4 regions of the Streptomyces sp. WMMC1477 genome follow, and region 1 is predicted to be linked to each of the others. Evidence: riboswitches for the same ligand, from Rfam matches in the RefSeq annotation. Region 1 holds a riboswitch; each other region holds the start of a gene.

Region 1 (7,243 bases):
CTACACGCTGAACTACATGCTCCGGGAGCGCGTGGTCGAGGAGTCGGCGCGCCGCCACGGGGTGGAGATCACGCGGCGCGACGTGCAGGAGCACCGGGCCGCGCAGGAGAAGCAGCGCGGCGGCCCGAAGGGGCTGGAGGCGTTCATGATCCAGCAGTCGATCGCGCCGGAGCACATCGACGACGCCCTGCGCATGCAGCTGCTGATCGACGGGATCGCCAAGGCCATCGGCGTCGGCCCGCGGACGCCGAACGCCGACGACGTGATGAACCGGGAGTTCGTCGAGACGGCGCGGTCCCTCGACATCGACGTCAATCCCCGCTACGGCGAGTGGGACGTCGACCTCGTGTCGCTCATCGGTGGGACGGAGCCGTGGATCAACCCCGCCCGGACGCCGCAGGAACCGGCCTGACCGGGCGCGTTACATTCGACGGGTGACGTCCCGCGAAGAGGCCATAACCCCCGAAGAGACCCCCGCGACCCCTGCGGCGACCGGCGACGAGAGCCGGGACACCGGGCGTGTCGTACTGCTCACCACCAGTCACCGGGTGGCGCCCGGGCTGCTGTCCTGGCCCGCCTGGCAGGCGCTGCGCAGCGCCGACCGGGTGGTGTGCTCCGACGCCGGGCACCCGCAGCTGCCGTACCTGCGCGAGGCGGGGGTCGCGGTGGAGGAGGCCGGGCCGACGGCCCGGGAGCTGGTGACGGAGTGCGCGGGCGGCCGGACGGTCGTCGTGGTGGCCGGTGCGGAGGGTGAGCCCCGGCTGACCGACGGGCTGGCCCGTCTCGCGGGCGGCGGCCGGGAGGCCATGCCGGACCTGGAGCTGCTGCCGGGCTCGTACGACCTGCCCGGCGCCCGGCTGCTGGATCTGGTCGAGGTCATGGACCAGATCCGGGAGGTGTGCCCGTGGACGGGCCCGCGCACCCACGAGGACCTGGTCAAGTACGGCATCGAGGAGGCGTACGAGCTCGTCGAGGCCATCGAGACGGGGGACCGGGAGGAGCTGCGCGAGGAGCTGGGCGACGTCCTGCTCCAGGTGGTCTTCCACGCCCGGATCGCGCAGGACGACCCGGACGAGCCGTTCTCGATCGACGACGTGGCGGCCGGGATCGTGGCGAAGCTGGTCCACCGGCACCCCCACGTGTTCGGCGAGGAGACGGCGGAGACGGCGGAGGACGTCAAGGAGCACTGGCGGCGGACGAAGGCCGTGGAGAAGCGCCGGACGTCGGTGACCGAGGGCGTGCCGCTGGGGCAGCCGGCGCTGGCGCTGGCCGCGAAGCTGGCGGGCCGGGCCCGTACGGCGGGGCTCGACGTGCCCGCGGCGGGCGTGGGCGTCGGCTACGAGCTGCTGGGGCTGGCCGTGCGGGCCGAGGCGGAGGGCGTCGACCCGGAGACGGCGCTGCGGGCGGCGGCCCGCGCGTACCGGGACGCGATCATCGCGCAGGAGCAGCGTTCGGCGGCCGCGCAGACGGCGACCGGGAAGGCGACCGGGACGGCGGAGACGGCGACGGGGGCGGACGCGTCGCCGAGCTGAGGCGGGCCCGGCCCGGCGGGGCTGCGTAAGGTGCGGCCTCCGGGGTACTCGGCGGCCATGAACGAGAGCCTTGCGACACGCCTGGCCGACGCCGGGCAGGCTGCGGAGGACCATCTGGTCGGTCTCGGCCCCCTGCTCATCGGCATCGTCATCACCGTCCTGCTGGTCCTCACGGTGACGGTGGGCGTCCACAAGATCCGCCGGAGCGTCGGCCGCTCCCAGCCTCCGCTCCAGCACCCGGGGCACCGGGACACCACCGGGCACGGTGCCGAGGTGACGGGGAGCACCGGGCACGAGCGGGAGCTGCGGGAGCCGGACGAGATGCCGCACGACGGCAGGCGCCGGTACCCGAACGAGATCGGGAACTGGGGCACGCACCGGGGAAAGACGGACGGGCGGCGCCGCTGGGATTTCGGCAGTCGCGGCGGCGACGTCCCGAAGTGACGCGCCCGCGCGTACCCGTGCCCGTCACGCACCGTGCGCACCCGCCCCGGCCGCGTACGGCCGGGTGGCCCGACGTCCGGCGGGACGGCGAACCCGGAGCCCCGGCTTCCTCGGGCTCGGCATGGGGAACGCCGTCCGGCCCGCACGGCGGCCCGTGGAGGGGGTGGGCGGAGGCCGGGGCGCGCGGGTTAGTTTCGCGTGGTGAACGTGAACGACCGCCCCCCGATGCCCGACCTCTTCACCCGGGAGTTCGCCGCCGACCCGTATCCGGCGTACGCCTGGCTGCGGGAGCACGCGCCCGTGCACCGCGCGGAACTGCCCAGCGGGGTCTCGGCGTGGCTGGTCACCCGGTACGAGGACGCCCGCCAGGCCCTCGCCGACCAGCGGCTCAGCAAGAACCCGGGCGCGCACAGCGAGCGGGCGCACGGCAAGGGGAAGGTCGGCATCCCCGGCGAGCGCAGCGCCAACCTGATGACGCACCTCCTGAACATCGACCCGCCGGACCACACCCGGCTGCGCCGTCTCGTCTCGCGCGCCTTCACCCCGCGGCGCGTGGCCGCGTTCGCGCCGCGCGTGCAGGAGTTGACGGACGGCCTCATCGACGGCTTCGCGGCCCGCGGCAGCGCCGACCTCATCCACGAGTTCGCCTTCCCGCTGCCGATCTACGCCATCTGCGACCTGCTCGGCGTCCCGGCCGAGGACCAGGACGACTTCCGGGACTGGGCGGGCATGATGCTCCGCCACGGCGGGGGGCCGCGCGGCGGCGTGGGGCGCGCGGTGAAGAAGATGCGCGGCTACCTGGCCGAGCTGATCCACCGCAAGCGCGACGACCTCGGGGACGACCTGATCTCCGGGCTCATCCGCGCCAGCGACCACGGTGAGCACCTCACCGAGAACGAGGCCGCCGCGATGGCCTTCATCCTCCTGTTCGCCGGGTTCGAGACGACGGTCAACCTCATCGGCAACGGCACGTACGCGCTCCTGCGCCACCCGGAGCAGCGCCGTCGGCTCCAGGACGCCCTGGCCGCGGGGGACACGGCGCTGCTGGAGACCGGCGTCGAGGAACTGCTGCGCTACGACGGCCCGGTGGAGCTGGCCACCTGGCGGTTCGCGACCGAGCCGCTGACGCTGGGCGGGCAGCGCGTCGAGACGGGCGACCCCGTGCTGGTGGTGCTCGCGGCGGCCGACCGGGACCCGGCGAAGTTCCCGCACCCGGACATGCTCGACCTCGCCCGCCGCGACAACCAGCACCTGGGGTACGGGCACGGCATCCACTACTGCCTGGGCGCGCCGCTGGCCCGGCTGGAGGGGCAGACGGCACTCGCCACACTGTTGCGCCGGCTCCCCGACCTGCGATGTGCCGCCGAACCGGAGGAACTGCGGTGGCGCGGCGGCCTCATCATGCGCGGTCTGCGCAGCCTGCCCGTCGAGTTCACGCCTGACGGGGGGTCAGTCGGCGACAGTCCGTGACCGTCGCGTGATCCTTGCGACACTGGGTTGTGATGGACGGGTGTTCGACGTTAGGTTTCCGCCGTCAGCGGACCCCGTCGCGGGACCGCTCGTCGTCTCAGGAGAGGTCACCGCATGCGTTCCGGGAGCGGGCGGCATCGTCGCCCTCGTCAGGCCCCTGCCGTCGTCGTCGCCGCGGGGGTGACCGGCGCGGGGATGGCCCTGCCGCTCTTCGCGGCCTCCGGCGCCCAGGCCGCCGACGGGGCCGTGTGGGACCGCGTCGCCGAGTGCGAGAGCGGCGGCGCGTGGAGCGCGAACGAGGGCAGCGGCTACTACGGCGGCTTCCAGCTCACCCAACGCACCTGGGAGCAGTACGGCGGCACCGTGCACGCCGACCGCCCGGACCTCGCCAGCCGCGGGCAGCAGATCGCCGTCGCCGAGGCGGTCCTCGCGGCGGAGGGCCCGGACGCCTGGCCCTCGTGCGCCGTGACGAGCGGCCTCACGGCCGCGGTCAACGGCGTGACCGAGACGCCCGCGCCCCAGCCGCCCCCGGCCCCCGGCGGGCCGGACGGCACGGGTGACGCCGAGCACCCGGCCGAGGGCGCGCCGGAGCCGGGCACCCCGGGGGCGACCGGGACGCCGGCGGCTCCCGACGCGGACGCGACCCCGGGTGAGCAGAAGCCGGGCTCCGGCGAGCGGTCCGACGCCGGGTCCGGCGCGCCCTCCGCCGCGGCGACCGGGCGCCCGGGGCAGACGCCGGGTCAGACGCCGCCCGAGAGGCCGAGTGAGACGCCGACCGGAGTGCCGGGCGACTCGGGCGACTCCTCCGCTCCGGACGTGGACTCCTCCACCCCGGGCGACCCGTCCGCCCCCGACGTGGACTCCTCCGCTCCGGACGTCGACTCCGACGGCGGCACGGAGGGCACCGGGCGTCATCGGGGCGACCGTGACCCGAGGGAGTCCGGCCGGGAGGCGGCGGACCGCTCCGAGCGCGGCTCCGGGCGGCATGCGGCTCCGGCGGGGCCGGCCGTCGAGTACCTCGTCGCCGCGGGGGACTCGCTGTCCGGGATCGCCGCGGAGCAGGGTCTGGACGGCGGCTGGCCCGCGTTGTACGCGGCGAACGAGTCTGTCGTCGGCGCCGACCCGGACCTGATTCTGCCCGGGCAGGAGCTTCGACTTCCGCTCGTTCAGGAGTAGTTGACGGCCCGGGAAGGAGCGGACCTCACCCGTCCGGATGCAATGTGACGATCGTCACATTCCTTTGTCGGCGTGTCCGGGTTGCGGGCCCCGGGCAAGCGTGCCGGGACCTGCGGAATCGATATGACGAGGCGTCAAGTCATCCCCTCGTGTCGGTTTCAGGGGTGTTTGATCGGATTATTGTGGTAGGTCTACGTTCGCATCGCCCACTCCCGTGGGGTCGTCGACCGTCACGCCGAATCCTGCCGACGGTCGGCGGGAACATCGTCGCGTCCGCGAACCGCAGGCAGGAGCGGGGGAACCAGGCGAGTGCCGCCCAGGCGGCTCGGGGTGAAGTCCGGCGCGGGAACGCCGCGCCGGACCGGGCGACTCACGCGTCCGAACCCGACAGCTCACCTCGCAGGCGTCCGGTGAGGAAGACCGTCCATGCTGTTCACCGACAAGGACTCCGCCAAGAGTCGTAACCGTCAGCCCGTCGTCGTCCGCCTCGCCGCCTCGCTCGCCGGATTCGCCGGCGCCGCTGTCGGCGGCCCGGTGGTGATGGCGAGCAGCGCGCAAGCCGCCTCCGTCGACACCTGGGAGAAGGTCGCCCAGTGCGAGTCGAGCGGGAACTGGCGCATCAACACGGGGAACGGGTACTACGGCGGACTCCAGTTCGCCCAGTCGAGCTGGGAGGCGGCCGGCGGACTCCGGTACGCGCCGCGGGCCGATCTGGCCACCAAGGAGCAGCAGATCGCCGTCGCCGAGCGGCTCCTGGAGATGCAGGGCCCGGGAGCCTGGGCCTGCGCCGAGGAGGGCGGCCTCACGGCCGACGCCCCGCCCGCCGACGTCGCCCCGCAGGCGCCGGGTGGGGCTGCCGCCCAGCGGCAGCCGCGCCCCCGGCCGCCGCAGCCGCAGCAGGGTCAGTCGCCGCAGTCCCAGCAGGCCGCCCCCGCGCAGCAGGATGCCAAGGGGCAGTCGGGGAAGGGCGGCACGTACGTCGTGCGCCCCGGTGACACGCTGGCCGCCATCGCCCACCGCCACGGCATGACCTGGCAGGAGCTCTACGCCCGCAACAAGGCCGTCGTCGGGGCCGACCCCGACCTGATCTTCCCCGGTCAGCGCTTGGAGGTGTGACCGGGGCGGGTCACCCTCGGGGGCTGCCCTCCGAGGGTGACCCTGGCGGTCGGGCCCGGCACGCGTCCCCTGTGCCGGGCCCGCCGCGCGCCCCGTGCCGGCCGGTGTGTACCCGGTGTGCACTCCGCGACGGCCCGCCGCGGCCCTCGCGCCGGGGCCGGCCGGGTCCCCCGCCGCGGGCCCGCCGAGCCGTCGGCGTATCCGTCCGCACAGCGAGACGACGGCATTATCTTCAGTCAATGAACAAAACCTGGTTCGCCTCTGAGCTGGGAATTCACCGCGGCGCCTCGCCCCGGACGCGGCCCGCAGGCCCACCGCGGGCCACCGGACCGCTAGGCTCCTGCCTCAGGAAGACCGACCCACACGAAGGAGAACCTCGTGCCGTCCATCGACGTCGTCGTAGCCCGCGAGATCCTCGACTCGCGAGGCAACCCCACGGTCGAGGTAGAGGTCGGCCTCGACGACAGCAGCACCGGCCGCGCGGCCGTGCCGTCCGGCGCCTCGACCGGCGCCTTCGAGGCCCTTGAGCTGCGCGACGGCGACAAGGGCCGCTACGGCGGCAAGGGCGTCGAAAAGGCGGTCCTCGCCGTCATCGAGCAGATCGGCCCCGAGCTGGTGGGCTACGACGCCACCGAGCAGCGCCTCATCGACCAGGCCATGCTCGACCTGGACGCCACCGCCGACAAGTCCTCGCTGGGCGCCAACGCCATCCTCGGCGTCTCCCTCGCCGTCGCGCACGCCGCCTCCGAGGCCTCCGACCTGCCGCTCTTCCGGTACCTCGGCGGGCCCAACGCGCACCTGCTGCCCGTGCCGATGATGAACATCCTCAACGGCGGCTCCCACGCCGACTCCAACGTGGACATCCAGGAGTTCATGATCGCGCCCATCGGCGCCGAGTCCTTCTCCGAGGCGCTGCGCTGGGGCACCGAGGTCTACCACGCGCTCAAGGCCGTCCTGAAGGAGCGCGGCCTGTCCACCGGCCTCGGCGACGAGGGCGGCTTCGCGCCCGACCTCGGCTCCAACCGCGAGGCCCTGGACCTCATCCTGGAGGCCGTCAAGGCCGCCGGCTACACGCCCGGCCGCGACATCGCGCTCGCCCTGGACGTCGCCGCCTCCGAGTTCTACAAGGACGGCGCCTACCAGTTCGAGGGCCAGTCCCGCAGCGCCGCCGACATGACCGCCTACTACGCCGAGCTCGCCGAGGCGTACCCGCTGGTCTCCATTGAGGACCCGCTGTTCGAGGACGACTGGGAGGGCTGGCAGACCATCACCGCCCAGATCGGTGAGAAGGTCCAGCTCGTCGGTGACGACCTGTTCGTCACCAACCCCGAGCGCCTGCAGCGCGGCATCGACGACAAGGCCGGCAACGCCCTGCTGGTCAAGGTCAACCAGATCGGCTCGCTGACCGAGACCCTGGACGCCGTCGAGCTGGCCCAGCGCAACGGCTTCAAGTGCATGATGTCGCACCGCTCCGGCGAGACCGAGGACGTCACCATCGCGGACCT
Region 2 (7,243 bases), 420 kb from region 1:
CGGCGTCGGCGTTGCTGTTGCCCGCCGCCACCGCGTAGGTCACACCCGCGGCGATCGAGTTGCGCACCGCGTCGTCGACGCTGGAGCTGGCGCCGCCACCGAGGCTCATGTTGGCCACGGCCGGAAGCTGCGCGTTGTCCGTCACCCAGTCCACACCGGCGATGACGCCCGAGTAGGAGCCCGAGCCGCCGTCGTCGAGGACGCGGACGGAGACGAGGTCGACGTTCTTGGCCACACCGTAGGTGGAGCCGCCGACGGTGCCGGCGACGTGGGTGCCGTGACCGTTGCCGTCCTCACCGTCCTCGCCGAAGGCGTCGAAGCCGAAGCTGGCGCGGCCGCCGAAGTCGTTGTGGCTGTGGTTGATGCCGGTGTCGATGATGTACGCCGTCACGCCGGAGCCGGCGGTGTTGGAGTACGTGTAGCTGTTGTCCAGCGGCAGGTCGGGCTGGTCGATGCGGTCCAGGCCCCAGGTGGGGTTGGTCTGGGTGTCCGCGAGCTGGACCTTGGCGTCCTGCTCGACCTTCGCGACGTGCGGGTTGGCCGCGAGCTTCTTCGCCTGCTTCTCGCCCAGCTCGACGACGAAGCCGTTGAGGGCCTCCTCGTAGACGTGCTCGATGTCGGCACCGTACTTCTTGGCGATGTCCTTGCCGGCCTTGGTCTCGGCGTCCGGCGCACCCGCCTTGAGGGTGACGATGTACTGGTCCTTGATCGCACCAGGGGCATCGGCGCCCATGATGACGCCCGTGGGCTCGTCGGCCGCGATCGCGGGGTAGGCGGCACCGACGCTGAGGGCGACGGCGGTCGCGGAGGTCACCGCGACCGCTGACCATCTGCGCTTGGGGGAACGCATGACTGTCATGAAGGGTCCTGTCCGTTCGAGGATGTAACGGGCCTGTCGACGCGGACATGTCATCCACGCAGCGCCGACCCTCCACCGGCGAACAGGCGTTAGGCAAGTGGTTCACATGAGTTTTTCCTCGCGGACACATGCCGCGAACCCGCCCCGCCGACCGCATCGCGGGGCCCTCGTTCCGATTTCCGGAGATCTGTTACTGCAGGTCATGCGGCGATCAAGTCGGCTTCACGCGCGGGAAGTTGACGCGCGTAGCGAGCCCCGCACGATCTTGAAGTTTTTTTCACCCCGAGCGGGCGCGAGGTGACGCCGCGTCAGCCGGAGCGGCACGCGGCGCACGCCCGCACGGCCCCGGCGGTGCGGGCGGCAGCCGTGCGGGCGGCGGCCCGGCGGGGGGGCGCGGCGGGCGGTGGGCGGCGTGGCCCGGCGGGCAGTGGGCAGCCGGGCGCGGCGGGCGGTCACACCGAGCGCAGCAGATCCAGCCGGCGCAGGATCACACCCTCGCGCAGCGCCCACGGACAGATCTCCAGCGTCTCCACCCCGAAGAGGTCCATCGCCCCCTCGGCGACGAGCGCCCCGGCCAGGAGCTGGCGGGCCCGGCCCTCCGAGACCCCGGGCAGCTCGGCGCGCTGCTCGGCCGTCATCGTGGCGAGCCGCGGCACCCACTCCTCCAGCGACGTGCGGCTCAGCTCCCGCTGGACGTACAGCCCCTCGCCCGAGCGGGCCGCCCCGCCGAGTCGGGCGAGCTGCCGGAACGTCTTCGACGTCGCCACGACGTGGTCGGGGGCGCCCAGGCGGCTGAAGGTGCCCACGACGCGGGCGATCTCGGTCCGGACGTGGCGGCGCAGCGCCCGCACGTCGTCCGGGTCCGGCGGGTCCCCCGGCAGCCAGGACGCGGTGAGCCGGCCGGCGCCCAGCGGCAGGGAGACGGCGGCGTCCGCCTCCTCGTCGAAGCCGCAGGCGATCTCCAGCGAGCCGCCGCCGATGTCGAGGACCAGCAGCCGCCCCGAGGACCAGCCGAACCAGCGGCGCACCGCGAGGAACGTCAGCCGCGCCTCGTCCGGGCCGGAGAGGACGCGCAGCCGGACTCCGGTCTCCTGCGCGACCCGCCCCAGCACGTCACCGTCGTTCGAGGCCTCCCGCACGGCGGAGGTCGCGAACGGCAGGAGGTCCTCCACCCCCATGTCCTCGGCGACCTCCAGCGCCTCCTTGACGGTGGCGACCAGCCGTTCCACGCCCTGCGGGGTGATGGCCCCGTCCTCGTCGAGCAGTTCGGCGAGCTTCAGCTCCGCCTTGTGCGAGTAGGCGGGCAGCGGACGGGCACCCCCGTGCGCGTCCACCACCAGGAGGTGAACGGTATTCGAACCCACATCGAGGACACCGAGTCTCATGAGGAAGAACGCTAACGCGCCGGCCCCGGTGGTCGCGCCCCGTGCCCGTACGCTGGAGTCGTGAGCAAGACGAACGCGAAGAAGTCGGGCAAAAGCCGGAAGGCCGGCGGGAACATCGGCGGCGAGCAGCGTCGGGCCATGGGCGAGGAGGTCGACCTCGACCACACGCGGGCCTGGGTGGAGTTCCCCGACCCGGCCGACGAGGATCAGGTCTTCCGCTGCGACCTGACCTGGCTCACCTCCCGCTGGGGCTGCATCTTCGGCAACGGCTGCCAGGGCATCCGGGCGGGGCGGGCCAGCGACGGCTGCTGCACGCTCGGCGCGCACTTCTCCGACGAGGACGACGAGCGCCGCGTCACCGAGCACGTCGAGCGGCTGACGCCGGAGGTGTGGCAGTTCCACGACGAGGGCATCCGCTCGGGCTGGACCGAGGTCGACGAGGACGGCGAGCGCAAGACCCGGCGCTACGGCGGGGCCTGCATCTTCAACAACCGCCCCGAGTTCCCCGGCGGCGGAGGCTGCGCCCTGCACCTGCTCGCGCTGCGCGAGGGGCGGGAGCCGCTGGAGACCAAGCCGGACGTCTGCTGGCAGCTCCCGATCCGCCGCGACTTCCAGTGGGTGGAGCTGCCGGACGGCGAGCAGAGACTCCAGGTCTCGATCGGCGAGTACGACCGGCGCGGCTGGGGCGCGGGCGGCCACGACCTGCACTGGTGGTGCACCGGGGCACCGGCGGCCCACCAGGGCGCGGACCCCGTCTACGTCTCCTACCGGGCCGAGCTGACCGAGCTGATGGGCAAGGACGCCTACGACCGGCTGGTGGAACTGTGCGAGACCCGGCTCGCCGCCCAGCTCCCCCTCGCCCCCCATCCCGCGGACCCGCCCCGCCCCTGACCGGCCCGAGCGGCCGGTCAGGCCGGGCCGCCGACCGCCGGGCCGCCGGCCCGGCGGTTCGGCACCGCGGGAGCCCGGCCACGGGAACCCGGCACGGGCGGAGCACCGAGCGGCACGAGAGGCGACGCCAGGCGCCATGCCCCCGGGGAGCGTCACGCGGAGCCGCCGGGGACCGGCGGGGTCTCGGCGAACCGCCGAGACCCCGCCGCCTCCCGCTCCCCATCCCTGCGAGCCATTCACCCCGAAAAAGCCTTGATGTCCGAATTAAAGCCATCGACTCCAGAGGCGGATGCCTGAATTCAAATGTCGGATTTGCCAGACTATGTGAATAGGCGTGGTGAGCGTCACACGGAAAGTCGACCGCTGGGCGCAACCACGTGGCGACCGCCATACGGCCTTCGACAACTCCCCGGAAAAAAGGCCCTCTTACACATCGCCCCTCACCTTCCCTCTCACACACGGAAAAGGCACAGACGCGTTCTGTTGCAGAATTCCTCATGATCGTCGGTTGGGCGCCAAATGTCGGTATCCCTGCTGCTTGTCCCCGGCGAAATCCCTGTGTTTATGTGTGTCCGCTCCCGACCCACCTGGGGGGAGTCCCGACCCGGACGCCGAATCCTGCCGCCCGGGCCATGGGGTAAAGCACCACGTCACCGCGGCAGGAGCGGGGGAACCAGGTAAGCCGCCGGACACGGGTTTCCGTGACCGGCTTGGGGTGAAGCCACGCCTCTCGAAGCGCCGTGCCACATACGGCACCAGCGGGCCCCGAGGGCCTTTCGAGGGAAATGGCCGGGCAACTCTCGCCCGAATCCGACAGCTCACCTCGCAGGCGTAGGAGAGGACACCCCTATGTCTCGTGGCCGCCACCGCCGCGCCCGCACCGCCCTCAACACCCGCAGCGTTTCCCGGCTTTCCCTCGCCCTGACGATCGGCACCGCGGGCTTCGCCATGCCGCTGGTCGCCGCCGGCACCGCGCAGGCCGCCCCCACCTCCGTCGTGCAGAAGCCCGCCGCCGCGCCGCAGGCCAAGGCCGAGGCCGAGAGCCACACCGTCGTGTCCGGCGACACCCTGCACGGCATCGCCACCGACCACGAGGTCGAGGGCGGCTGGGAGGCCCTGTACGAGGAGAACGAGGAGACGGTCGGCACCGACCCGAACCTGATCCTCCCCGGCCAGGAGCTGACCATCCCGCAGGCCGAGGCGCGCGGCACCGAGGACCGGGCCGACCGTTCCGCCGAGCGCACCGTCGCCGCCAAGAGCTACACGAACAACCTGGACGGCTGGATCCGCGAGGCCCTGGACATCATGGCCGAGCACGGCATCCCGGGCACCTACGAGGGCATCCACCGCAACATCATCCGGGAGTCCAGCGGCAACCCGAACGCCATCAACAACTGGGACATCAACGCCCAGCGCGGCACCCCGTCCATCGGGCTGCTCCAGGTCATCAAGCCGACCTTCGACGCCTACCACGTCGCGGGCACCCCGCACGACCAGTACGACCCGGTCGCGAACATCGTCGCCGCCTGCAACTACGCGGCCGACCGCTACGGTTCGATCGACAACGTCAACGGCCCGTACTGAGCCGACCGACGCGCACGCACGCTGCCGGCCACCGCCCCCGCGGTGGCCGGCAGCGGCCGTTTCCGGTCCCGTTGCCCGGCCGCGGCACCGGGCGTAGCGTCCAGACATGGTGGACGCCGTGCGCGAGACGGAACGCAAGTACGAGGCCGCCGACGACATCGAGCCCCCCGACATGCGGGTGCGCGGGGTCGGCTCCGTCGTCGACGCGGGGCGGCAGCGGCTCGACGCCGTGTACTACGACACCGCCGACGGACGGCTGGCAGCCGCCGGGATCACCCTGCGCCGCCGGACGGGCGGGTCGGACGACGGCTGGCACCTCAAGTTCCCGGTCGGGCCCGACGTCCGCGAGGAGATCCGGGCGCCGCTGGCCCCGGAGGTGCCGCGGGAGCTGATCGCGCTCGTGCACTCCCGGGTGCGGGAAGCGCCGCTCGTGCCGGTGATGGAGCTGGTCTCCGAGCGCCGGGCCCGCGGCCTGCGCGACGCCGAGGGCACGCCGCTCGCCGAGGTGTCGGTGGACCACGTCCGGGCCCGACGCCCCTCCGGGGCCGCCGGGCGCCCGGCGCGGTGGACCGAGGTCGAGGCGGAGCTTGCGGCGGACGGGCGGCCGAAGCTGCTGGACCGGATCGAGAAGCGGCTGCTGGCCGCCGGGCTGCGGCGGGCCCGGGCGGCCTCCAAGCTGGAGCGGGCCCTCGCGGAGACGGCCCCGGAAGAAGCGCCCTCCGGGAGCGCCCCCGAGCCTGCGGCGCCAGCGCCGGGGACGGCCGGGGCGTGCGTGCTCGACTACGTCCGGGAGCAGGTCGAGGCCCTGGTCGCGCTGGACCCGGCGGTGCGCCGCGACGTGCCCGACTCGGTGCACCGGATGCGGGTGGCCACCCGGCGGCTGCGGAGCTGCTTCCGCTCGGCCTCCCCCGTCCTCGACCGCGCCGTCACCGACCCGCTGGGCGAGGAGCTGCGCCGGCTCGCCGCCGGGCTCGCCCAGGACCGTGACCGCGAGGTGCTGGCGGAGCGGCTCTCCGGGCGGCTGGCCGAACTGCCGCCCGCGCTGCGGCTCGGTCCGGTCGCCGACCGCCTGCGGGCGGAGGACCGGGCACGGCGGGGCGGCTCACGGACCCGGGCGATCGAGGTCCTCGACGACCCGCACCACCTCGTCCTGCTGCGCGAGCTCGACGAGCTGCTGGCCGACCCGCCCTTGCGGCCGGCCGCCGAGCGCCCCGCACCCGAGGTCCTCGCCCGCGTCCTGCGGCGGGACGTCGAGCGGCTGGACGCCCGCGTCGGCCGGGCCCTGGAGCTCCCGCCGGGCGACGAGCGCGACCGCGCGCTGCACGAGGCCCGCAAGGCCGCCAAGCGGGCCCGCTACGCGGCCGAGGCGGCCCGTCCCGCGCTGGGCAGGCGGGCCAAGCGCGCCGCCCGGTCCCTGACGTCCGTGCAGAAGCTGCTCGGCGAGCACCAGGACAGCGTCGTGGCCCGGCGGGCACTGCGCGAGCTGGCCCTGCGGGCGCACACGGCCGGGGAGCCCTCGTTCACCTACGGCCTCCTCCACGCGCGGGAGGCGGCCCTCGCCGAGGGGTACGAGCGGGAGCTGCCACGGCTGTGGCGCTCGGTGCACGGGCGGCTGCCGGGCTGAGCCGCCCCAGCGCCCCGGCCGGGCTCGGCCCCGGCTCAGCCCGGGGTCGAGGAGGGTTCCGTCGAGGGCTCGCCGCTCGGGTCGCCGGAGGGCGGGGGGTCGCTCGGCCCGGGGTCCTGCGGGGGCTCGGAGGGCCCGGGGTCAGGTGCCGCGCCCTCCCCCTCGACGGTGACGACGGCGTCGGCCGGGGCGATGTGGATGCGGGCCGACCAGGTGCCGGCGGGCTCGGCGTCCCGGTCGACGGTCACCCTGACGGTGGCCGACTCACCCGGTCGCAGGGTTCCGGAGGTGTGGCTGAGCCGCAGCCAGGCGGCGTCGGTGGAGGCGGACCAGGAGACCGGGGAGCCGCCCGGGTTCCGCAGCGTGATCACCGTGGCCCCGTCCGCGGTGCCGGCCTCCACGGTGAGGCGGGAGGGCGCCGGGGCCGTCGTCGCACCGCCGTCCGGCCCCGGGGAGGGGGACGGCTCGGCGGGCGTGCCGCCCGGGTCAACGGGGTGGTCGGCGGCGTCCTCTCCGGGGTGCTCGCCCCGCTCGTCGGACGTCACGGTGACCGCGGGACGCCCGTCGCCGGAGCGGCCGCCCGGACCGAGGTCGCCGTGGGAGTGCTCCCCGTCCGGCGGGTAGCCGCGGGCGCCGTCCTCGTCCTCGGCCTCCACCGCCGTCACGGTGGCCTCCTCGCGGGCCTCGCCGGTCAGCGGGGCGCCGCGGTAGGCAGCCCACACGGCGAGCACGGGCGCGGCGATGACGGTCGCGACGACGGTGGTCGTGACGGCCCGGCTGCGCAGCTTCTCGCGGCGTGCGGTGCGGTCGCGGTCGGCGAGCGGGAAACCGCGGCGGTCGAAGCGGGGCGCGTGCAGCAGGCGGGCCCGCTGGGCGAGCAGCAGGGCGGCGTGGACGGCG
Region 3 (7,243 bases), 1.2 Mb from region 1:
CGGCTGGAAGGTCTTCGACGACGGCGAGTACCTGAACCTGGGCAAGCTGAAGGGGAACAAGGGGAACCAGAACTACACGCTCCCCGGGGACGCCGAGCTGGACCTCTACAGCAGCGTGAGCATCTGGTGTGACCGGTTCGACGTCTCGTTCGGGGCGGCGGAGCTGGCCCGGGTGTGACGGGCGGCGCGCCGGTTCGGCGGGCGCGGACACCCCGTCCACCGAACCGGCGTGCGGTCAGGCGCGGTCGAGGGTGAGGACGACGCAGCCGCCTCCGAAGGTGCGGCTGTCGGTCAGGGTGAACTGCGTGGGCTGGAAGGCCGTGTCGAAGGCGGGGAGACCGGCCCCGGCCACGACGGGGTACTTCTTGATGATGAGCCGGTCGATCTCGGGGAGCAGGGGTCCGGCGAGCTTGCCGCCGCCGGCGAGGTAGACGTCCAGGGGCCCGTCCTCGGCCTTGAGCTGGCGCACCAGGGTGCGCGGGTCCTCGTCGGTGACGGTGACGGCCGGGTCGGGGGACACGGTGAGGCTGCGGCTCAGGACGTAGGTGCGCAGGTGGGCGTAGGGGTTGGTCATGCCCACACGCAGGGCGGGGCCGTAGGTGGCGCGGCCCATCACGATGGTGTCGAAGACGCGGTTCGGTTCGTCGGCGCCACCGAGCTGGCGACGGATGTGCGTGGGCAGGACCTCGGGGTACGCGGTGTTCATGTGCGCGACGTGGTCGTCGGTGACGGGGTAGAAGTCCACCTCGTCGTCGGGGCCGGCGATGTAGCCGTCGAGTGACATGCCGATGTAGTAGACGAGCTTGCGCACGGTCCTCCTTGGACGTCTCCGACGCGCAGGCGGGCGTGATCGTGTGGCGCGGCCCTGGCCCGGGGCGCCCCGGGCCGGCGGGAGGGGGACGACGCACCGGCGGCCCCGGCGTCGGGGGGATGGACGTCGGGGCCGCCGGGGGCTTGTGGGGCGCGGGCGGACTCAGATGCCGAGGCCCTTGGCGCGCAGCCAGGCGAGCGGGTCGACGGTGTCGGTGCCGCCCGGCCGGACCTCCAGGTGGAGGTGGGGGCCGGTGGAGTTGCCGGTGGAGCCGACGCGGCCGATGGTGTCGCCGGTGGTGACGGTGCCGCTGGTGCGGGTCATCGAGGAGAGGTGGCAGTACCAGATCTCGGTGCCGTCCTCCAGCTCCAGGACAATGCGGTAACCGTAGGCTCCGGCCCAGCCGGCCTCCTTGATGGTGCCGGAGTGCACGGCCTTGACCGGGGTGCCGGTGGGCGCGGCGAAGTCCTGACCGGTGTGGTCGCTGGACCACATGTTGCCGGACTCGCCGTAGCCGGAGGTGAGTTGGAAGTTGGCCAGCGGGAGGGTGTAGCTGGCGGCGAGCTTGCGCAGCCGCTCCTCCTCCGCCTTGCGCCGGCGCTCCTCCTCGGCCTTGCGCTTGCGCTCGGCTTCCGCCGCGGCCTCGGCGGCGGCTTCGGCCTCGGCCTTCTTCTCGGCCTCCCCGGCCGCCGACGTGGCGGCCTCGGCGGCGGCCTGGCGGCGGGAGTCGGCGTCGGCCGCGGCGCGCTGCTGGTCTGCCTGGGCGAGGATGCGGTTGCGCAGGGCCTCGCCGGCGTCGGTGGTGCCGTCGGCGAGCTCGGAGTCGGTGAGACCGGCCTGGGTGAGGGGGGCGGCGAGCGGGGCCGCCTCGTCGTCCGCACCGCCGATGGATATGCCGTCGGCGAGTCCGTCCAGGCCCGGCAGGTCCATGTCGGGCATGCTCAGCGGGACGCTGGCCTTGGGGCTGGCGGTGGCCATGCCGCCGGCGCCGATGGCCGCGACCATGCCGACGCCCAGGACCGCGCTGCTGCGGGCCATGCCGGAGCGCTGCTTGGCGACGCGGTGGCGGCCGCGGACGGGGCGGACGGTGTCCGCGGTCGGGTTCCACTCGGCGAACGTCGCGCCGTCCTCGACGGACGGGCCGTACACCGGGTAGGAGTCCGACTCCTCGCCCGCGTACGCGGTTTCGGCGGCCTGCCTGCTCGACGCCACGGAGGCGTTCTCCTTTCCTTCCTTCTCGCCTACCGGGTTAGCTGACGGGTTCGGAGCAGGAAGGTCTCCTACGGGCATGGGCGCCCGATTCACCCCATGAAGTGGTTCCCCGGTTCCCTGGGTGCATCTGGTGGTGCGGTGGTGGTGCGGTGGTGCGGTGGTGCTGCCAGTCGATGCACTGTCAGGATTCGGCCAAGGCGCACGGTGCCGCCTCTTGTGGCGGCGGTGACGACCGCGCTGCGTTATCGAACGTTAATAGACCCGCGGCTCATATTCCAAGCCTTCTCGGTAACAAGAGACGGCTCTCGCCTGGACGTTCACCCCACGACCGGACGGAACCGGGCATATTCACCACGTCCGGGGTTGCCCTCCATCCGGGGATCGTGGCCAAGTCGTCATCAGAGACGGTCCGACCGGTCACGGTGGGTCACGGCGAGGAGGGCCAGGTCGTCGGCCGGCGGACCGCCGGTGTACTCGGCGACGTCGGCGACGATCTCGTCGAGCAGCGCCTCCGGCCCGTACCGCGCCCACTCCTCCTTGATCCGCCGGGACGGCTCGTAGAAGACGCCGTCCCGGCCCCGGGCCTCGGTCAGGCCGTCGGTGTTCATCAGCAGGGTGGCACCGACCGGGAACGCCACCTCGCCCACCGGCGGCTTCTCGGCGTCCTCGCCCGGGAGCGCGGCGAGCCCGAGGGGGAGCGCGTACCCGGCGGGCTCCAGGCTCTCCAGCCGCCCGCCGGGGAGCAGGAGCCACGGCGGGGGGTGGCCGCAGTTGACGACGCGCAGCCGCCCGGCCGGGGTGATCTCGGCCAGGACGGCCGTGGTGAAGCCCTCGAAGGAGTCCACGGTGTCGGTGCGGCGCCTGCCCTCCCGGCGCAGGGCCCGGTCCAGCCGGAGGGCGACCACCGCCAGGTCCGCCTCCTCCTCCGCCGCTTCCCGGAAGGCGCCGAGCACGATGACGACGGCGCCCACGGCTTCCAGCCCCTTGCCCCGGACGTCGCCGACGAGCAGCCGCACGCCGTGCGGGGTGTCCTGCACGGCGTAGAGGTCGCCGCCGATGCTGGCCTCCCGCTGGGCGGCCTGGTAGCGGGCGGCGATCTCCAGGTGGTTCAGCCAGTGCTCCGGTGGCGGCAGCAGGGCGAGCTGGGCGGCCTCGGCGACGTCCCGGGCTGTGGCCAGCCGCTGGGCGCCGAGGCGCACCACTCGGTTGAGCACCAGGGCGAGCAGGGAGACGGTGGTGACGGTCGCGGCCTTCAGGGCACCTTCGAACAGGGTCACCCCGTTCATGACGTGCATGAGCCAGATCAGGGTGACGACGGCGACGAACCCGGTGGCGGCGGTGGCGCGGGGGGAGTAGAGCGGGGCGGCCACGAGCGGGGCGGCGGCGAAGACGGACGAGAAGACGATGTCCGGCGGCGTGAGGCTCTGGGCGATGACGCCGATGACGATGAGGAGCGGTGGGAGCAGGAGCGCGGCCCGCCGGAGGAAGGCGTTCGGGCGCGGCCCGATCAGCTCGCGCAGCGGATCGGGGGGCAGATGAGCACCGGCCGTCGGCCCCCGCTGGCCCTCGGTCGCGTCCGCCTCTCGGCGACGCCTGCCGGTGAGGTCGTCGTGACCGCCGGGATCTGCTCCGAGCGCGCGCTGCCGGTCGTCTGGCGGCATCCGGAGGCCCCTCAACGATTCGTCATCCTTTCGTCAAATCTAAGGAGAAACCCGGTTTCCGGCATCTCGGGCGGAATGTCAGTGCCGTGGGTCACAGTTGTCGAAAGGGATGGAGGGACCTTTGCCATGACCTACGCGATCCAGGCAGAAGGCCTGGCCAAACGTTTCAAGGAGACCCAGGCCCTCGCCGGGGTGGATCTCGCCGCCCGTACGGGCACGGTCCTGGGGTTGCTCGGGCCCAACGGCGCCGGGAAGACGACGGCGGTGCGGATCTTCGCGACGCTGATCCGGCCGGACGCCGGGCGGGCCCTCGTCGCCGGCCACGACGTCGTGCGGGAGCCCGGCCACGTTCGGGCGGCCGTCGGCCTGACGGGCCAGTACGCGGCGGTGGACGAGAACCTGACGGGAACGGAGAACCTGCTGCTGATCGGCCGGCTGCTGGGCATCCGCCGGAAGGAGGCGCGGGCCCGCGCCGCCGAGCTGCTGGAGCACTTCCAGCTCGCGGAGGCGGCGGGGCGGGCCGTCAAGACGTTCTCCGGCGGCATGCGCCGCCGGCTGGACCTGGCGGCGAGCCTGGTCGGCCGCCCCAGCATCCTCTTTCTCGACGAACCGACGACGGGCCTCGACCCCCGCAGCCGGGGCGAGGTGTGGGACATGCTGCGCGGCCTGGTCGCCGAGGGGATGACGGCCCTGCTGACGACGCAGTACCTGGAGGAGGCCGACAAGCTGGCCGACGAGATCGTGGTCATCGACAAGGGGCACGTCATCGCCGAGGGCACGCCGGACGGGCTGAAGTCGGAGGTCGGCGGGCAGGTGCTGCAGCTGCGTCCCGTCCACGCCGAGGACCTCCCGGCCGTGCACGCGCTCGTCACCGAGGCCGCGGGCGATCAGACGCACATCGAGGGCGACCTCGTCATCGCGCCGGTGAAGGAGCCGGAGCTGATGCCGGCCGTCGTGCGACGCCTGGACGGCGCCGGCATCGCGATCGGCGAGCTGGCCCTCCGCCGCTCCTCGCTGGACGAGGTGTTCCTCGCCCTCACCGGTCACCGCGCGGAGCCGGAGCAGCGGCCCGAGGACGAGGCCGCGCAGCCGGACGAGGGCGCGTTCGAGCGCGTGGGCAGTGCGGGAGGTGCGTCATGACGGCGACGACGATCACCGCGCCGCTCTCCAAGAGCGGGCGGGTGCGCCCCGGAGCGGGCCTGCGGCAGACGGGCACGATGGCCTGGCGGAGTCTGGTGTCCGTCAAGCACAACCCGCTCGAACTGGTCGACTACAGCATCACGCCGATCATGTTCGTGTTCCTCTTCACCTACGTCTTCGGCGGCCAGATGGCCGGCAGCCCGGAGGCGTACCTGCAGTACGCGCTGCCGGGCATCATCGTGCAGAACACCCTGTTCATGACCATGTACACGGCGATGTCCCTCAACAGCGACCTGACGAAGGGCGTCTTCGACCGGCTGCGGAGTCTGCCGATAGCCCGCTCCGCCCCGCTGTTCGGGCGGATCTCGGCGGACATGGCCAAGCAGCTCTGGGCGATGCTGCTCATGCTCGGGCTCGGCGCGGTGCTGGGCTTCCGCATCACGAACGGCATCGGGGGCTTCCTCGGCGCGGCCCTGCTGCTCCTGGTCTTCGCTCTGGCCGTCTCCTGGGCCGCGGTCCTCATCGGCATGCTCGCGGGCGATCCGGAGAAGGTGCAGGTCTTCGCCTTCACCCTGATCTTCCCGATCACCTTCACCAGCAGCGCGTTCGTCCGCGTCGAGACGATGCCGGGCTGGCTGCAGGCCTGGGTGGACATCAACCCGGTCACGCACCTGTCCGACGCCTTCCGCGGGCTCCTCGTCGGCGGGGACGTGGCGGCCCCGGTGATGTGGTCCCTCGTCTGGGCCGCGGGGATCGCCGCGCTGTTCATCCCGCTCGCCATGCGCGCCTACCGGGCCCGGGCCTGAGGAGGGGGCACCCCGCGAGGCGTCGAGCCCGGGGTCCGGCGGCGGGCGCCCGGGGCGGTCCGACGAGGCGGCGGGTGCGGTGCCGGGGCGGCAGCGGGGTCAGGGCTGCGCGCGCCGCCCGCGCGTACCGGGCGCGGGCTGTGCGGCGGTAGCCGACGGGGCTTCCGCCGGAGTGGCCTCCGCGACGACGGCCCCACCGGCGGCGGCCGGACCAGCGTCTCCGATGGCCGAACCGGCCGCCTGGGTGGCCGCGGCACGGCTGTTCTCGCGGCGTGCCCGCCAGAGCTCGACGATGATCGGGATCACCGACAGGAAGACGATGCCGAGCAGGATGGGCTCGATGTTGTCGCGCACGAACGCGATCTGGCCGAGCATCGCTCCGAGCACCGTCACCCCGGCGCCCCACAGCACGCCGCCCACGACGTTGAAGGTGACGAAGGTGCGGTAGTTCATCCGGCTGACCCCGGCGATGATCGGCGTGAACGTCCGCACGATGGGCACGAAGCGGGCCAGGACGATCGACTTGGGGCCGTGCTTCTCGAAGAACGCGTGCGCCTTGGTCACGTTCTCCTGCTTGAACAGCCGCGAGTCCGGGCGGCGGAAGAGCGCGGGCCCCACCTTGCGTCCGAAGAGGTAGCCCACCTGGTCGCCCGCCACGGCGGCGATGACGATCAACGTGCACACCAGCCACAGCGGGTAGTGCAGGTACTGGTCGGTGGCCACCAGCAGCCCGGTGGTGAAGAGCAGCGAGTCCCCGGGGAGGAAGAAGCCGATCAGCAGCCCGGACTCGGCGAAGACGATGACGAGGATGCCGATGAGACCGAAGGTGGCGATCAGGTAGTCCGGGTCGAGCCAGCTCGGTCCGAGCGCGAGTGAGGTCACGGGGCAGGTCCTCGGTCAGAGCGCTGCGCGCGCGGGGGCGGGGGAGGGCACCGAGAATACGCGCCGAGTCACCAGGCGCCGGAATCTCGGCGTCCGCAACCCTACGCGCCCGGCGTCCGGGTCAGGGGCGGTCCGGGGCCGCGCCTTCTTTCACGGTACCCGCCGACCGGGGCTCCCGCCCTGATCGTGCGGCCGCCGGGCCCAAGCCGTGACGGTCTCGTCCCCCACCCGCGCTGCCGCTTTCCGGGGATTCGGACCGGCTGTCCGTGATGGGCGGGACTCGCGTGGGGGAATTGTGTGACAACCGTTCCCCTCCGCGCGTTCGGCGGCTACGTTGCCTCGCAGCGCGCGTCCGTAACGCGGACAACAATCCCCCGCCGTCGAACAGCCACCCGCCGTACCCGTCGGAAGGACCTGTCTGTGCCCGCTTCGCCCAAGATCAGACGACGCACCATCGCGGCGATCGCCGCGGCCACCGTGGCCACCCCGCTGCTGCTCACCACCACCGCCACCTCCGCCTCGGCGAAGACGGACATGTCCGACGAGGGCACCCGGCTCGCCCGCAAGCTGGTGGAGAAGACCACGGGCGAGAACGCCTTCCGGCACATGGAGGTCTTCCAGGCCATCGCCGACCGGAACGGGGACAACCGCGCGGCCGGCAGCGAGGGCTACGACCAGTCGGCCAAGTACGCGGGAACGCTGCTCAAGGCGGCCGGCTACGACGTCACTTA
Region 4 (7,243 bases), 570 kb from region 1:
GCCCCGCGCGACGCGGCCGTGCCCGCAGCCGCCGGAGCCGCCCGCACCGGGCGCCCCTACACCGGCACCCGCGCGCTGACCCGCCTCACGCTGACGGGCCCCGGTCCGCTGGACCTGGCCGCCTTCGGCGAGACCGAGCCGCAGCCCGACGACGACGTCGTGCACCTGGCCGACGCCACCCGCGGCGCCTACCGCAAGGTCGTCGTCCGCGGTGACCGGCTGGTCGGCGGCATCCTCCTGGGCGACCTCGACACCGTCGGCGCCCTCGCCAGGACCTGGGAAGGGGACGAACCCCTGCCTTCCGCACCACTGCTCCACCTGCTCACGAACGATGGAGGCCTGTGACCATGCCCGAGCCGCGACAGAAGCCGACGATCGTCCTGATCGGCCACGGAATGGTCGGGCAGCGCTTCCTCGAAGCCCTGGCCGACCAGGGCGTCACCGGGCGCTCCCGGGTCGTCGTCCTGTGCGAGGAGCCGCGCCCCGCCTACGACCGGGTCCAGCTCACCTCCTACTTCTCCGGCGTGACGCCCGAGCAGCTCTCCATGACGGACGAGGCGTTCATCGCCGAGCACGGCATCGAGCTGTACGTGGGCGACCCGGCCGAGAGCGTGGACCGCGCCTCCCGCACCGTCACCGCCCGTTCCGGGCAGACGTTCACCTACGACGCGCTGGTGCTGGCCACCGGCTCCTACCCGTTCGTGCCACCGGTGCCGGGCAGGGACAGCGACGGCTGCTTCGTCTACCGCACCATCGAGGACCTGCTCGCCATCGAGGAGTACGCGACAGACGCCTCCTCCGGCGTGGTCGTCGGCGGCGGTCTGCTCGGGCTGGAGGCCGCGGGCGCCCTCAAGGGCCTCGGGGTGGACGCGCACATCGTCGAGTTCAACGACCGGCTCATGGCCCTCCAGGTCGACGCGGGAGGCGGCGCCGCGCTGCGCCGCAAGATCGAGGACATGGGCCTGAGCGTCCACACCGGCGTCGGCGGCAAGGAGATCACCGCGGGCCCCGACGGGCGCGTGACCGGCATGGTCCTCTCCGACGGCTCGACCGTCGACACCGACATGGTCATCTTCTCCGCCGGAGTCCGCCCCCGCGACCAGCTCGCCCGCGAGTGCGGCCTGGACGTCGGCGAGCGCGGCGGCATCGTCGTCGACGAGCGGTGCCGCACCAGCGACCCGGCCGTGTACGCCGTCGGCGAGTGCGCCAAGGCGGTGGACGGCATGGTCTACGGACTGGTCGCGCCCGGTTACGAGATGGCCGAGACGGCCGCCGCCGCCATCGCGGGCACGGTGGACGCCGAGGGCTTCACCGGCGCCGACACCTCCACCAAGCTCAAGCTGCTCGGCGTCGACGTCGCCTCCTTCGGCGACGCCCACGGCACCGCCGAGGGCTGCCTCGACGTCGTCTACGCCGACTCCCGCGCCGGCGTCTACAAGAAGCTCGTCATGGCGAAGGACGGCACGCTGCTCGGCGGTGTGCTCGTCGGCGACGCCGATGCCTACGGGCTGCTGCGCCCCCTCACCGGCAGCGTGCCGCCCGCCGACCCCGAGTCGCTCGTCCTCCCGGCCGGGGTCGGCGCCCCCGCCCAGCTCGGCCCCTCCGCGCTGCCGGACGAGGCCGTGGTGTGCAGCTGCCACAACGTCACCAAGGGCACGATCCGGGGCGCCGTCACCGAGCACGACTGCGCCACGGTGCCGGAGGTCAAGAAGTGCACCAAGGCCGGCACCGGCTGCGGAAGCTGCGTCAAGGTGCTCGGCCAGCTCTTGGGCGACGAACTCGCCGCCCAGGGCATCGAGGTGGACCCGGGCCTGTGCGGCTGCTTCGGCCAGACCCGCCAGGAGCTGTACGAGATCGTCCTCGCCCTGCGGCTGAGCTCCTTCCAGCAGCTCCTGGACGGCCACGGGCGCCCCGAGGCGCGCGGCGGCGAGGGCTGCGAGATCTGCAAGCCGGCCGTCGCCTCGATCATCGCCTCCCTCGCCCCCGTCATCGGCGCGGGCGGGTACGTCCTCGACGGCGAGCAGGCCGCCCTCCAGGACACCAACGACCACCATCTCGCCAACCTCCAGCGCAACGGCTCCTACTCGATCGTGCCCCGCATCCCCGGCGGCGAGATCACCCCGGAGAAGCTGATCGTCATCGGCGAGGTCGCCAAGGAGTTCGGCCTCTACACCAAGATCACCGGTGGCCAGCGGATCGACCTCTTCGGCGCCCGGGTGGACCAGCTCCCCGTCATCTGGGCCCGGCTGGTGGACGCCGGCTTCGAGTCCGGGCACGCCTACGGCAAGGCGCTGCGCACCGTCAAGTCCTGCGTCGGCCAGACCTGGTGCCGCTACGGCGTGCAGGACTCCGTGAAGATGGCCATCGACCTGGAGCTGCGCTACCGGGGCCTGCGCGCCCCGCACAAGCTCAAGTCCGCCGTCTCCGGCTGCCAGCGCGAGTGCGCCGAGGCCCAGAGCAAGGACTTCGGCGTCATCGCGACCGCCAACGGCTGGAACCTCTACGTCGGCGGCAACGGCGGCGCCACGCCCCGCCACGGCGACCTGCTCGCCCAGGACCTCTCCGACGCCGAACTCGTCCGGCTCATCGACCGGTTCCTCATGTTCTACATCCGCACCGCCGACCGGCTGGAGCGCACCTCGGTCTGGCTGGAGCGTACCGAGGGCGGACTCGACCACGTCCGGGACGTCGTCGTGCACGACTCCCTGGGCATCTGCGACGAGCTTGAGGCCATGATGGCCGAGCATGTCGCCGGCTACCGGGACGAGTGGGCCGAGACCCTGGACGACCCCGAGCGGCTGCGGCGCTTCGTCTCCTTCGTCAACGCCCCCGACGCCCCCGACCCCTCCGTGCGGTTCGTGCCCGAGCGCGACCAGACCAAACCCGACCTGGAGATCCTGGCCGGCCCCGACCTCCCCGTCCGCACCCTCGAAGGAGCGCAGAGCTGATGACCGACGTCCTCATCCCGGAAGGCTCGGAAGGCACCGCGGCCGACACGGCGACCCTCGTCCGCGTCGAGGTGCGCACCCCCGGCGGCTGGGCCGCGGTGTGCGACAGGGACCACCTCGTCACCGGCCGCGGCGTCGCCGCCCTGCTGCCCGACGGCAGTCAGATCGCCCTGTTCCTCGACCGCTCCGGCGTCGTCCACGCCATCGGCAACCGCGACCCGTTCACCGGCGCCTACGTCCTCTCCCGCGGCCTGCTCGGCTCCGTCGGCGGACAGCCCTTCGTGGCCTCCCCGCTGCTCAAGCAGCGCTTCGACCTCGCGACCGGGCGCTGCCTGGACGACGAGACGGTCGCCGTTCCGGCGTACGCCACCCGGCTGCGCTGACCCGAGCCCGGCGCCGCCCTGCCCTGTCCATATCCGGCGGCGCCGCACCTCTCCGGGCTCCCGCCGGGCCGTGAGCGGCCCGGCGGGCCCCGGCGCCACGCCGGGGCCCGGCTCACCCCCGCACCGTGATGGTGAAGGTCACCGCGTCGGCGCCCTCGGACTTCTCGTGTTCGGTGCCGCACCCGTCGCAGTGGCGGAGCCAAAACCGCGTGGTGCCCGCCGACGCGGCCCGGAACGTGTAGGAGTGCGTGCCCCCGGCCCCCGGCTCGGTACCGCCGCTCTCGTACCGGTCGTCGGTCAGCGTGACGACCCGCGGGTCGGGCTCGGGGTCGAGAACGGCCCACCTGTAGGGGGTGGACTGGTTCTCCTTCAGCGCGATGGTGAACGTCTCCCCGATGGAGACCTCCACCTCGGTCCGCTCCAGACCGTAGGTCGGTCCCGGTTCCGGTTCCGGCGTGATGTCGCTGGGACTCGTGACGGGGAGGGGTTCACTGTCACCGTCATCGCCACCGCAGGCCCCCAGGGCGAGCGTCGCGGCCAGCACGAGGCACGCGAAGGCCCTCGGCCGACGGGCTACGGCGGTCATGGTCCATCCGGGACGTGCTCGCCGCATGGTCCCCCCCCCCAAGCTCTCCGGCCGCACCCGGCCCGAACCAGCGGGAGGCGGCTTCGACACACCGCTGAGCAAGGTCCCATGCGGGCGGTCCCCGGAGCAAACGGCGGACTCGTGTGAAGGGGATGGACCGGGACGCGGAGATCCACCGGGCGACCGCGCGGTTGCGCGCACTGCGGCGCTTCGGGCTGGACCTGTGCCTCGGTCACATCGTCGGCGAGGACGACGGCGAGCGCCTGTACGTGGGGCGGCTCGGGCTGACGGACCGTACGGGGCGCCGGCTGCTGCTGGACTGGCGCTCCCCCGCCGCGGAGCCGTTCTTCGGGGCCACCCACGCCGACCGGAGTCCTGGCCGGAGCGGCTCCGGAGAGTCGGGCTGGACCGGGTCGAGCTCGCCTCCCTGACCGTCAACTACCGGACGCCGGAGGAGGTCATGGCGGAGGCGGAGCCGGTCATCCGGGAGGCGCTGCCGGACGCCAACGTGCCCACGTCCGTCCGCGGCTCCGGGGTCCCCGTCACCCACGGGTCCGTCTCGGAGCGGGACGCGATCCTCGACGCATGGCTCGCCGAGCACGCCGAGGGGGTCGCGTGCGTCATCGGCGACCCGACGTTCCAGGGCACGTCCCGCGTCCGCTCGCTGACCCCGGAGCTGGCGAAGGGGCTGGAGTTCGGCCTGGTCGTCCTCGTCGGCCCCGAGCGCCTCGGCGAGGGGATCGCGGGGGCGGTCGACCGCTACGTCGCGATGACGAGGGCCACCCAGCGGCTCGTCGTCCTGTCCGGCTCACCGGCGGTCTGAGGGACCCGGTCACGGGCCCCGGGGCCGGGGGCCGTGACCGTTCAGGTGGACGGGAACGCGGACCTGCGGGTGACACGGAAGGCGGACCGGAGGGTGGTCCGAGGGCCCGTCAGGACGCTCTGCGCGTTTGCGTAGGGAATCGCCCGATATAAGGGCTCGACACGACGATCAGGTGACAGGACTCACAACCCCCTCCGCTCCGCCGCTGCACTCCCCCCCCGGGCTTTTTGCCTCCCGAGTGCCAAATTCATCGTTGACCAGGGAGTTTCGGACATACGGAAAGATCCGGAACCTTACCCTCGGAATCAGCACCGGTGCACACGGTGCCGGACCGGGGCCCGAGTCCGGCGTGCCGGAACCCGGCGCTCGCGCGCGCTGCTTGTCTGGCGCAAACGCTTGTGATTACGGTTCGTCCGCCCCCGCATCGGATGCGGAGGCCCCGCCGCCGGGACGCCGAATCCTGCCGCCCGGCCGGGGGGACACCAGGAAGCCCAGGCGGCAGGAGCGGGGGAACCAGGTAAGCGCCGTACCGCGTATCCGTACCGGTGCGGCTAGGGGTGAAGCCACAGCCCGACGCGTGACGCGTGGGGACGTGGCCGGGCTACTCCGGCCCGAATCCGACAGCTCACCTCGCAGGCGTAGGAGAGGAACACACCTATGCCCCGTGGTCGTCATCGCCGTCCGCGCAAGCCCCTGATATCCCGTCACGTAGCCCGCGTGTCCCTGGCCGTCACCGCCGGTGGTGTCGCCGTTCCCCTCGCCGCCGCGGGCTCCGCGAGCGCCGCCGACGTCTCGGTGTGGGACAAGGTCGCCCAGTGCGAGAGCACCGGCAACTGGTCCATCAACACCGGCAACGGCTTCTACGGCGGCCTGCAGTTCCAGCAGTCCTCCTGGGAGGCCGCGGGCGGCACGCGGTACGCGCCCCGCGCCGACCTCGCCACCAAGGACCAGCAGATCGCCACCGCCGAGCGCCTGCTGGAGATGCAGGGCCCCGGCGCCTGGCCCACCTGCGGCCCCCGCGCCGGCCTGACCCAGGGCGGCCCGGCCCCCGAGATCACCCCGGCCGGCGCCTCGGCCGAGGGTGAGCGGAAGGCCGAGCAGGCCAAGGCCGAGCGGCCCGCCGAGAAGGCGGACAAGAAGGCGGAGAAGAAGCCTGCCGCCAAGGCCAAGACCGAGGCCGCCGCCGAGGACTACACCGTCGTCAGCGGCGACACCCTCTACGGCATCGCCACCACGCACGAGGTGGACGGCGGCTGGCCGGCCGTCTACGAGGCCAACCGCCAGGTCGTCGGCGCCGACCCCGACCTGATCTTTCCGGGTCAGCGACTGAGCCTGGACGTCACCCAGGCCGCCACGCCGACGCCGAAGCCGGAGAAGTCCGGGAAGAAGGCCGAAGCCGACAAGGCGGAGAAGAAGGCCGAGAGGAAGGCGGAGAAGGAGGAGCAGCCCGAGGCGGAGAAGCCCGCACCGGCTCCGGAGCCCGCCAAGGACGCGCCCAAGCCCGAGCCGAAGCCCGAGCCCAAGGCCGAGGAGCCCGCCGAGAAGGCCGCCCCGGCCAGCGGCTGGGTCCGCCCGGTCAACGCCTCGATGAGCACCCCCTACCGGGCCACCGGCTCCTACTGGGCCAGCGGCTACCACACCGGTGTGGACTTCTCCGCGCCGTCCGGCAGCACCGTCCGCGCGGTCGGTGCGGGCACCGTGGTCTCCGCCGGCTGGGGCGGCTCGTACGGCAACCAGATCGTCATCAAGCACGCCGACGGGCGCTACAGCCAGTACGCCCACCTCTCCTCGCTCTCCGTCTCCGCGGGCCAGAGCGTGAGCGGCGGCCAGCAGATCGGTCTCGTCGGCTCCACCGGCAACAGCACGGGTCCGCACCTGCACTTCGAGATCCGCACCGGTACCGGCTACGGCTCGGACATCGACCCGCTGGCCTACCTGCGGGCCAAGGGCGTCGCCATCTGACCCCGAGCCATCGGCTCACCCACGGCGGAACCGGCCGTGCCGCACCGCGGCGCGGCCGGTTCCGCCGTTCCGGGTCTCAGCGGGCGGACGCCGCCACCTCGGCCACCAGACGGCTGGTGACGGGGACGGGCACCCCGTGCCGGCCGGCGGCGCGTTCGTCCGAGGGGCGTCACCGACGAGGTGGGCGGCCCCTTCCGCGGCTGAACCGCCACCGGGGCCCCGGACTGACCGGCTGACGGGCCCGGGCGGAGCAAAGGGGGCGGTACGGCACCTCCGCACAGGTGCCGTACCGCCCCTCTTCCGGATGCCGGGACCGCCGCGCGGTGAGGGTTCGGCTGCGGCGGCCCCGGCAGGCGGTTGGTCAGCGGCTGTCGCTGCCCACGCTCTCCGCGGCGGCGCGGCCGGCCTCCAGCCGGGCCACCGGGATGCGGAACGGGGAGCAGGAGACGTAGTCCAGGCCGACCTCGTGGAAGAAGTGGACGGACTCGGGGTCGCCGCCGTGCTCGCCGCAGACGCCCAGCTTGAGGTCGGGCCGCGTGGC

The links. A riboswitch is a leader RNA that binds a small molecule or an ion and turns the genes downstream of it on or off. The one in region 1 is predicted to bind cyclic di-AMP.
Region 2: another riboswitch for cyclic di-AMP. It lies ahead of O7609_RS09945 (LysM peptidoglycan-binding domain-containing protein); the one in region 1 lies ahead of O7609_RS08020 (LysM peptidoglycan-binding domain-containing protein).
Region 3: another riboswitch for cyclic di-AMP. It lies ahead of O7609_RS13470 (M23 family metallopeptidase); the one in region 1 lies ahead of O7609_RS08020 (LysM peptidoglycan-binding domain-containing protein).
Region 4: another riboswitch for cyclic di-AMP. It lies ahead of O7609_RS05620 (transglycosylase family protein); the one in region 1 lies ahead of O7609_RS08020 (LysM peptidoglycan-binding domain-containing protein).

Annotation. Positions count from the first base shown of each region.
Region 1 covers NZ_JAPZBD010000003.1:1,753,194-1,760,436, reverse strand. The annotation lists gene O7609_RS08045 (SurA N-terminal domain-containing protein) at 1-412, shown strand, start outside; gene O7609_RS08040 (nucleoside triphosphate pyrophosphohydrolase) at 456-1,532, shown strand; gene O7609_RS08035 (DUF6479 family protein) at 1,590-1,976, shown strand; gene O7609_RS08030 (cytochrome P450 family protein) at 2,202-3,446, shown strand; gene O7609_RS08025 (transglycosylase family protein) at 3,561-4,622, shown strand; cyclic di-AMP (ydaO/yuaA leader) riboswitch at 4,887-5,042, shown strand; gene O7609_RS08020 (LysM peptidoglycan-binding domain-containing protein) at 5,049-5,738, shown strand; gene eno (phosphopyruvate hydratase) at 6,117-7,243, shown strand, end outside.
Region 2 covers NZ_JAPZBD010000003.1:2,169,361-2,176,603, forward strand. The annotation lists gene O7609_RS09930 (S8 family peptidase) at 1-859, opposite strand, end outside; gene O7609_RS09935 (Ppx/GppA phosphatase family protein) at 1,312-2,244, opposite strand; gene O7609_RS09940 (hypothetical protein) at 2,383-3,135, shown strand; cyclic di-AMP (ydaO/yuaA leader) riboswitch at 3,769-3,980, shown strand; gene O7609_RS09945 (LysM peptidoglycan-binding domain-containing protein) at 3,985-4,719, shown strand; gene O7609_RS09950 (CYTH and CHAD domain-containing protein) at 4,826-6,343, shown strand; gene O7609_RS09955 (BACON domain-containing protein) at 6,379-7,243, opposite strand, start outside.
Region 3 covers NZ_JAPZBD010000003.1:2,912,955-2,920,197, reverse strand. The annotation lists gene O7609_RS13480 (DM13 domain-containing protein) at 1-178, shown strand, start outside; gene O7609_RS13475 (dihydrofolate reductase family protein) at 236-811, opposite strand; gene O7609_RS13470 (M23 family metallopeptidase) at 974-2,023, opposite strand; cyclic di-AMP (ydaO/yuaA leader) riboswitch at 2,035-2,166, opposite strand; gene O7609_RS13465 (PP2C family protein-serine/threonine phosphatase) at 2,422-3,684, opposite strand; gene O7609_RS13460 (ATP-binding cassette domain-containing protein) at 3,811-4,824, shown strand; gene O7609_RS13455 (ABC transporter permease) at 4,821-5,630, shown strand; gene O7609_RS13450 (DedA family protein) at 5,730-6,512, opposite strand; gene O7609_RS13445 (M28 family metallopeptidase) at 6,927-7,243, shown strand, end outside.
Region 4 covers NZ_JAPZBD010000003.1:1,186,113-1,193,355, forward strand. The annotation lists gene O7609_RS05590 (NAD(P)/FAD-dependent oxidoreductase) at 1-345, shown strand, start outside; gene nirB (nitrite reductase large subunit NirB) at 348-2,948, shown strand; gene nirD (nitrite reductase small subunit NirD) at 2,948-3,331, shown strand; gene O7609_RS05605 (protease inhibitor I42 family protein) at 3,444-3,917, opposite strand; gene O7609_RS05610 (hypothetical protein) at 4,070-4,348, shown strand; partial or broken gene O7609_RS05615 (AAA family ATPase) at 4,288-4,740, shown strand; cyclic di-AMP (ydaO/yuaA leader) riboswitch at 5,220-5,392, shown strand; gene O7609_RS05620 (transglycosylase family protein) at 5,458-6,702, shown strand; gene ppdK (pyruvate, phosphate dikinase) at 7,064-7,243, opposite strand, start outside.